Pueribacillus theae: one gene and its partner. The protein of the gene in region 2 interacts with the protein of the main gene of each other region in a pairwise test. Links are inferred from orthologs where the notes say so. Each region holds a gene or a part of one and is shown on either strand. Other genes may lie near its edges.

The links. The genes of interacting proteins can lie anywhere in the genome.
Region 1: the proteins of DCC39_RS02145 (region 2) and DCC39_RS06635 interact in binary tests that used the Escherichia coli proteins (3 or more experiments, as listed by UniProt). The link is inferred for Pueribacillus theae from one-to-one orthologs.

What each region holds. Positions count from the first base shown.
Region 1 is NZ_QCZG01000010.1:41,313-45,080, reverse strand. Bases 53-2,812 are described here. They hold DCC39_RS06635 (sulfate/molybdate ABC transporter ATP-binding protein), read right to left. Parts: upstream 2,084-2,812; coding sequence 1,022-2,083; downstream 53-1,021. Other genes in these bases: cysW (sulfate ABC transporter permease subunit CysW), read right to left, coding at 2,099-2,812; DCC39_RS06640 (helix-turn-helix domain-containing protein), read left to right, coding at 462-683; sdhB (succinate dehydrogenase iron-sulfur subunit), read left to right, coding at 53-317. In the rest of the region: more of sdhB, read left to right, coding at 1-52; more of cysW, read right to left, coding at 2,813-2,938; sulfate ABC transporter permease subunit CysT, read right to left, coding at 2,954-3,768. UniProt on the Escherichia coli protein: Part of the ABC transporter complex CysAWTP involved in sulfate/thiosulfate import. Responsible for energy coupling to the transport system.
Region 2 is NZ_QCZG01000002.1:137,535-142,029, forward strand. The notes cover bases 579-3,575. They hold DCC39_RS02145 (glutamate-5-semialdehyde dehydrogenase), read right to left. Parts: upstream 2,701-3,575; coding sequence 1,456-2,700; downstream 579-1,455. Other genes in these bases: DCC39_RS02140 (MBL fold metallo-hydrolase), read left to right, coding at 579-1,154; proB (glutamate 5-kinase), read right to left, coding at 2,873-3,575. In the rest of the region: more of DCC39_RS02140, read left to right, coding at 192-578; more of proB, read right to left, coding at 3,576-3,976. UniProt on the Escherichia coli protein: Catalyzes the NADPH-dependent reduction of L-glutamate 5-phosphate into L-glutamate 5-semialdehyde and phosphate. The product spontaneously undergoes cyclization to form 1-pyrroline-5-carboxylate.

The DNA of each region.
Region 1 (3,768 bases), on a different replicon or contig from region 2:
CATATGAATTGTCGAAATGTATGACGTGCGGTGTTTGTCTAGAAGCATGCCCGAATGTAAACGATCGATCCGACTTCATTGGGCCTTTTGCACTTTCTCTCGTCCGTCTGTTTAATACTCATCCAACAGGCGCAATGCATAAAGAAGAACGGCTTAACGCATTAATGGGTGAGGGCGGAATAGAAGACTGCGGAAACTCACAAAACTGTGTTCAATCATGTCCGAAAGGCATTCCGCTTACAACGTCGATTGCTTCAATGAATAGAGCGACGACACTGCAGATGTTCAAAAACTTCTTTGGAAGCGACAACCTTTAAAATCTATAATTTTACAATAGAGTCTCCCCCAAGGAGGCTTTTCTTTTTTTTCACATGAAAATGCAACAAGTCATATACTAATTGAGACTAAACCTATCTCTTTTGAAAACAGTTCCTAAAGCCCGCGCAAGGAGGGTGGAACCGTTGAAAAATCGTTATCGACCGAAACCGCTTCTTACGAAAAGAGAACGAGAAGTATTTGAGCTACTAGTCCAAGACAAAACGACAAGAGAAATCGCGAAAGAATTATTTATCAGCGAAAAAACGGTAAGAAACCATATTTCAAATACAATGCAGAAATTAGGAGTGAAGGGGCGCTCTCAAGCGGTAGTCGAGCTACTAAGGCTTGGGGAATTAGAAATATAGAAGAATTCCGGTTTCCTTCCCTGGAAGCCGGGTTCTTTTTTCGATAATGATAAACATATATACGTTGAACAAAAGAATTTTAAACACAGTTGGTCTGAGTTTGGCAAAGATGCTTTCTCAAGACACTTCGAGACCTTCCGAACGACTGAAAGGAAAAGCAATGTTGGCCGATCTTCGGTTTCTTCGTTTAGCTATCAAAAGATTGCTATTAAAATCTTTTGTTCATTTGATATATCTGGGTTTTTGTCAAACAAAGTGAGCAACTCCACTTTGTTCTTCTCCGAGCATTTGACTTAAAATCGAAAACACCTCCTGTACTTATGTTCAGGAGGTGTTTATTAATTTCCCTTAAAAATTTGAAGATGTTTAGGCTTTACAAAAACTTCTTCTCCTGTTCGAAGCTTTAAATCTTCGTATTCTTCTTTTGTTAATTCAACTTCTAAAAATTGATTCGTATCCTTTCTTTTCAATTCGATATGAACCGCTCTTCCGACTGTATGAATATGTGCAATTGTCGCTTTTATTGCTTCTTTTAATGAACCATTCCGTACGATGGATAATTCATGTGGGCGAACATAGCCAAGTGCTTGATCGTTTTCCGAATGAGTAACATCTGGTACTGGCAATTCAGCATCCCCGTTAAAAAGTTTTCCATTTTGCACTCTTCCTTTAAATACATTGACATTGCCTAAAAAATTGTATACAAATGGGCTGTTTGGTTGTTCATATACTTCGTCTGGACTTCCAATTTGTTCGATTTTGCCTTCGTTCATGATGACAATTCGATTCGCTACATCAAGCGCTTCTTCTTGATCATGTGTGACAAAAATGCTTGTGATCTGAAAGTCATCATGCAGTTGCCTTAGCCATCGTCTAAGTTCTTTTCTTACCTTTGCATCCAATGCTCCAAAAGGCTCATCTAACAGCAACAGCTTTGGCTCGACGGCTAGCGCTCTTGCTAATGCGACCCGCTGTTTTTGTCCCCCTGACAATTGTGCTGGATAACGGTTCGCAAATGCCTCAAGTTTAATAAGTTGGAGTAGTTTATTCACTTTTGATTCGATTTCTTTTTTTGAAGGACGTGTTTTTTTGGGAAGTACTTTTAAACCGTATGCGATATTATCAAATACCGTCATATGTTTAAAAAGTGCATAATGTTGAAAAACATACCCGACTTTTCGCTTTGCAGTATGAAGATGTGTAATTTCTTTTTTTCCAAAATGGATGATCCCTTCATCGGGATCCTCAAGCCCCGCAATAATTCGAAGCAGAGTCGTTTTGCCTGAACCCGATGGTCCTAATAGCGCTACGAGTTCACCTGTTTGAATTTCAAGATTTATCTGTTTCAGTGCATGAAAAGAACCGAATGTTTTCGTAACATTTTCGATTAAAATACTCATTGATCTTGGCCCCTTTTACGATTGGATTTTAGATTTCCATTCAATAAAATTCTTTATGAGGAGCGTAATAATCGCGAGGATCGACATAAGTGAAGCGACTGCAAATGCAGCTGTAAATTGATATTCGTTGTATAAAATTTCTATATGCAGCGTCATTGTATTTGTTAAGCCGCGAATATGGCCTGAGACAACGGAAACTGCTCCGAACTCACCGATGGCGCGTGCGCTACAAAGGATAATCCCATACAGAAGCCCCCATTTAATATTTGGTAACGTAATGTAAAAAAAAGTTTTCAATCCATTTGCCCCTAATGATAAAGAAGCTTCCTCTTCAGCTTTCCCTTGCATTTGCATGACTGGAAGTAATTCTCTTGCAACAAATGGAAACGTCACAAAAAGTGTGGCAAGGACAATTCCAGGAACAGCAAAAATAATATGAATGTTATGTGAAATGAGCCATTGCCCTAGTAAACTTTGAGCTCCAAATAGGAGGATGAAAACAAGACCTGCTATGACCGGTGAAACCGCAAATGGAATATCGATGATTGTCGTTAATATACTTTTTCCTTTAAAATCAAACTTTGTAATTAGCCAAGCAGCGATGATGCCGAACAGAGTGTTAAGCGGTACGGTTATCAAAACTACGAGCAGCGTTAGTTTAACCGCTGAGAGTGCATCTGGATCTGCATTAGAGGCTAAGTAAGCATTCACACCTTGATCAAAAGCTTTCATAAAAATCGCAATGAGCGGCAAGATTAAGAATATGCTTAAGAACGTGATTGTTAGGATGATCAGAATGAACCGAATGAAGAACGGTTCAGAATTTGCCGTTGATTTACCAACGTATCCCGCCATTGTAAATCCCCCTTACTATTGCATGAATTTTTTATTTGACCACCACTGCATCCCGTTTATAAACAAGAGAATGATAAACGACATAATGAGCATCACCACAGCAATTGAAGTTGCTCCTGTGTAGTCATATTGCTCAAGTTTTGTCATGATGATAAGCGGTGTAATTTCTGTTTTCATTGGCATATTTCCTGCAATGAAAATAACAGAGCCATATTCGCCTAACGCCCTTGCAAAAGCGAGTGCAAAGCCAGTTATAATAGCGGGAAGTAATTCTGGAAAGATGACCTTTAAAAAAGTTTGCAACCGGTTTGCCCCTAAAATGGCTGATGCCTCTTCCAATTCTGTTTCAAAGTTTTGTAAAACAGGTTGCACCATTCTGACGACAAATGGCAGTCCAATAAAGATTAAGGCGATCGTAATTCCAATTGGAGTAAAGGCAATTTTAAAAGAAAAAAATTGTCCGAGCCAGCCGTTTTCAGCATAAAGTGTTGTTAACGCAATCCCTGCAACGGCAGTCGGCAAGGCAAAAGGCAAATCCACGAGTCCATCTATTAATTTCTTGCCGGGGAATTGGTATCGAACGAGCACCCAAGCGATGATGACGCCAAAGATTGCATTTATGCATGCGGCGATGAAGGAAGCACCGAAACTTAATTTATAAGATTCTACGACTCGAGGTTCAACAATGGTTTCCCAAAATTCGCTCCAACTCATCATGGATGTATAAAAGAAAATCATTGAAAGTGGCAATAGTACGAGAAGGCTAATATAAAGCATTGTAAACCCAAGTGATAATCCAAACCCAGGGAATACACTGAGTCTTTTTATTT
Region 2 (4,495 bases):
CCCCTTCTTTAGTAAGGAGATTACAGTTAGTATGCGATAAATGAGCGGGATTACTTTGAAAAAAATTATCCATTTAAAGATTAAACGCCCTCATGACCACCGTTTACAATTCAATTTTCTTCCCTTAGAATGAATAGAGGGAATATAGTTAATGAAATGTCAAATTCACTAACAAGGGAGTTTTTCGAAAAATGGGAAAAAAGAAGCCGATTGATCTAGGAAACCGTATCCACTTAATTGACGGCTTTGATCTTGGGTTTGAAAACAGGACAGGCACCTATGTGATAAATGAAGAAAAATTAACGCTGATTGAAACTTGTGCTAGCCCTTCAATTCCGTACATCCTTCAAGGTTTGGAGGATTTACATATCAATCCTGAACAAGTTGAGTATATTATTGTTACGCATATTCACCTTGATCATGCCGGCGGTGCAGGTTTGCTTATGGAGAAGTGCCCAAATGCAAAGCTTGTTGTTCACCCTAAAGGAGCAAGGCACATGGCTGACCCGTCTCGCTTAATCCAAGGGGCAAAAGCAGTTTACGGTGAAAAATTCGAACAGTTTTTCAGTCCGATTTTACCCGTTCCTGAAGAGAGAATTTTGATAAAGGGAGAGAATGACACACTTCGAATAAGCGATCATTGTGAACTTTTATTTTTAGATACGCCGGGACATGCGAACCATCATTTCAGTATTTACGATCCTGTCAGCAACGGCATCTTCGTAGGCGATACGCTTGGAATTCAACACACGCATATTGAAGAATTTGGTTTTAAATTATTTTTGCCGGCAACTTCACCCAATCAATTTGACCCGGACAAAACTTTGCATTCCATGGAAAAAATCAAAAAAATGGATGTCGAACGCATTTACTTTGGCCATTTCAGCGTGACGGATCAAGTTGAAGAGGCATACCGGCAAATTGAATATTGGCTTCCTGTTTATGTGAATACAGGGAAAGAAGTATTAAGCGAAGGAAAAGAGATGAATGAACTCGCTGACAGATTGTTTGATAAAATAAGCGAAAGGCTGATAAATGAACATAACGTTCCAACAGATCACGTCACTTTTGAAATTCTGAAGATGGATCTGCAAGTATTCTCGATGGGGGTCATGGATTACCTTATGAAAAAAGAAAAATCCGGGGTGAAATAGCACTCCGGATTTTTTGAATTATCTTATTTGCGGATTCAAAAAGGAGGACAAAAAGAGCCGAGAAGTTCGAGGAAGCAAAGTTCTGAGACTTGCACAGGAGGTGCTGACTTCTGCGTTGTGCACAGGACGTGCACGTTTTTAGCAGAAGAACCTTCGAACCGTTTGTAGGATACGTGAGTACCGCAAGAATGAAGCTGACGAAGAAATTCGACAGCTTAAGTTGTTCGACTAAAAGCATCACGTCCTGTGATAACGTCGAACTGATTCACATCCTGTGAATCTCCGGACTTTTTGAATTACCTTATTCGCGGATTTGCCCCGTTCCTTCAATAACATATTTATTCGTTGTCAACGCTTTTAATCCCATTGGCCCTCTTGCATGGAGTTTTTGCGTGCTGATCCCGATTTCTGCGCCAAAGCCAAATTCGAACCCGTCGGTAAACCTTGTTGAGGCATTGTGGTATAATGCGGCAGCGTCAACTGCTTGAAAGAACCGCTTTACATTCCCTTCATTTTCGCTGACAATTGCTTCAGAGTGTTTCGTTCCGTAGTCGTTAATATGTTCGATGGCTTCTTCAACATCGTTCACTACTTTAATCGCAATCGTATTGTCTAAAAATTCCGTAGCCCAGTCTTCTTCTGTTGCTTTCTTTACATCAGTGGCGTGCTGAACAACATAATCGTCACCGAGGCATGCCACGCCATTTGTTTGCAAATCTTTTACAACATCGCCTAGATGAGCATCTGCCCAGCGCTTATGGATTAACAATGTTTCAATCGCATTGCAAACGGAAGGGCGCTGTGTTTTTGCATTTACCGCAATATCTATCGCCATTTGCTTTTCAGCAGACTCATCGATATATACGTGGCAATTTCCTGCCCCAGTCTCCAAAACCGGAACCGTTGAGTTGTTTACTACAGTTTTTATTAAGCCGGCTCCACCTCTTGGTATTAGGACATCAAGGTAATCATTCAGCTTAAACATGGCAGATGCGGCCTCGCGGCTCGTATCCTCAATTAATTGGACAGCATCAGCGGGCAAAGCGGTTTTTTCGAGCGCTTGATGAATGATGGTGACGAGCGCTTTGTTTGATTCAATCGCTGAAGAGCTTCCCCTAAGAATAACAGCATTTCCCGTTTTCAGGCAAAGGCCGGCAGCATCAACGGTTACATTCGGCCTCGCTTCATAAATCATGCCGACGACCCCTAAAGGGACCCGTACACTTGTAATTTGAAGGCCGTTCGGGCGTTCCCAGGATTCGATTTTTTCCCCGACCGGATCTTTTAATTTCGCAACTTGGTTCAGCCCTTCCGCAATATCATTTATTCTCTTTTCTGTCAATGTCAGCCTATCGATCAGTGCGCTGCTTAAGCCTGTCTCTTTACCGTTTTGGATATCGAGCTCGTTTTTCGATAGGATGAAATCTTTATGATTGATTAATTCATCAGCGATTGTATTTAATGCCGCGTTTTTTTCTTCCGTCGTCGTTGCCGATAAAATGGCTGAAGCTTTTTTCGCTTTTTTCGCTTTTTCAATTAATTCCATTTTTCTCCATCTCCTTTTCAATGTAGAATTTTAAACCACCCCATGATTGAGAGAATAAAGATGATCTTCCAGAAAAGACTTCTCTGCCAAATCCTCGGAAAAAACCAATTCGAAACAAGTTTTTAATGAAGGATCATCTTTATTTTTAAACAATGGAATCATCCTTCCTTAATTAGATTAAAATCATATGGTCACGATGAACGACCTCGCTTGCATTTCGTTCCGTTACATGCTTTGCATCAAAGCTGGCCATTCCTTTCACTTTCTTTAATTCGTTTGACGTATAGTTAACTTGCCCGCGTGCGATTTGCTTTCCTCGGATATTTTTAATTTCAACGACGTCATTAACTGAAAATTCGCCTTCAATTTTAACGATTCCTGCAGGAAGCAAGCTTTTTCCCATATTCAATAAAGCGGCTTCCGCTCCTTCGTCTACGACAATTGCTCCGGATATTTGGGAATGGAGGCCAAGCCATTGTTTATTGTTCGTTATTCTTGCCGTTTTAGGGGACCCGATGTATGTGCCATCGCCTTTGCCTTCGATGACGTCAAGCAATTTATCTTCTCCCTCGCCTGTTCCGATAAAGCATTTTACTCCGAGTGACAGTGCGGTTTTTGCCGCCAACAATTTCGTTTTCATCCCTCCCGTGCCCACTGATGAACCGGAAGCGCTTGTTTCTTCAATGCGGCCATCACTGATTTCACTGATAAAGTTATACTTTTTTGCGTCAGGATGTTCTCTCGGATTTTTATCATACAATCCATTAATATCCGTTAAAAGGATTAATAGATCGGCGCTAATAATCCCACTGACTAAAGCCGAGAGCATATCATTATCGCCGAATGTCAGTTCATCAATTGCAACAGAATCATTCTCGTTAATAATAGGGATCACATCTCTGCGTAGCAATTCTGACAACGCTTGAAAAATATTTCTGTACTGTTCCCTGTTTTTAAAGTTGTTTCTCGTTAACAGCATTTGAGCGGTAATCATATTGTAACGCGCGAAAGATTCGCCGTAATGCTGCATTAACAGTGACTGTCCGACAGCTGCGGCGGATTGCCTTCCGGCAATCGTGACAGGCCTTGCAGGATAACCGAGTTTTTTAAACCCCGCTGCGACGGCTCCTGACGAAATAAGAACAACTTCATTGCCTTTTTGTTTCAATTTCGCGATAGCGTCAACATGTTCATGTAATTTATCTTCAGATAATCCACCAGTTTCATTTGTTAACGAGCTGCTGCCGATCTTAACGACAATTCTTTGTTTCTTCACGAAAAATCACCTTTCAATATAAAAAAACTTTCCAATCCTTGTAAAAGGACGGAAAGTTTCCGTGGTACCACCTTTTTTGGCATAAGTATGCCCACTCTTTTCCTGTAACGGAGAATATCCGGTCAATGCTTAACCATTGACAGCTCAAGGGCAGGTTCAAAAGTGCCATGCAATGGAATCTTTCAGCCGATGGATTCCACTCTCTTGTGCACGCTTGCTTTCTACTGATCCCTTTCAACGCAAGTTTAATTTAAACATATACCGATTCAATCTGAAAATTATTATGTCTTAAGACATGCGCATTGTCAACTTATCTGCTCAAGATTCGTCTGTAACCGCACCTTTAGCTGCAGAGTCTCGCATAGTTACCTAGAACGTTTTGGATGCTTAAGAGGCGGTTCTTGCCACTCACTGAGGCGGCGTTCGAGCTCTTCATCAGAAATATCAAAGGAAATTTCTTGCATGATACTGACACAGTAATCGCGTTTAAAATAAGAGGTGCCCCTCTAGCTTGTTCCG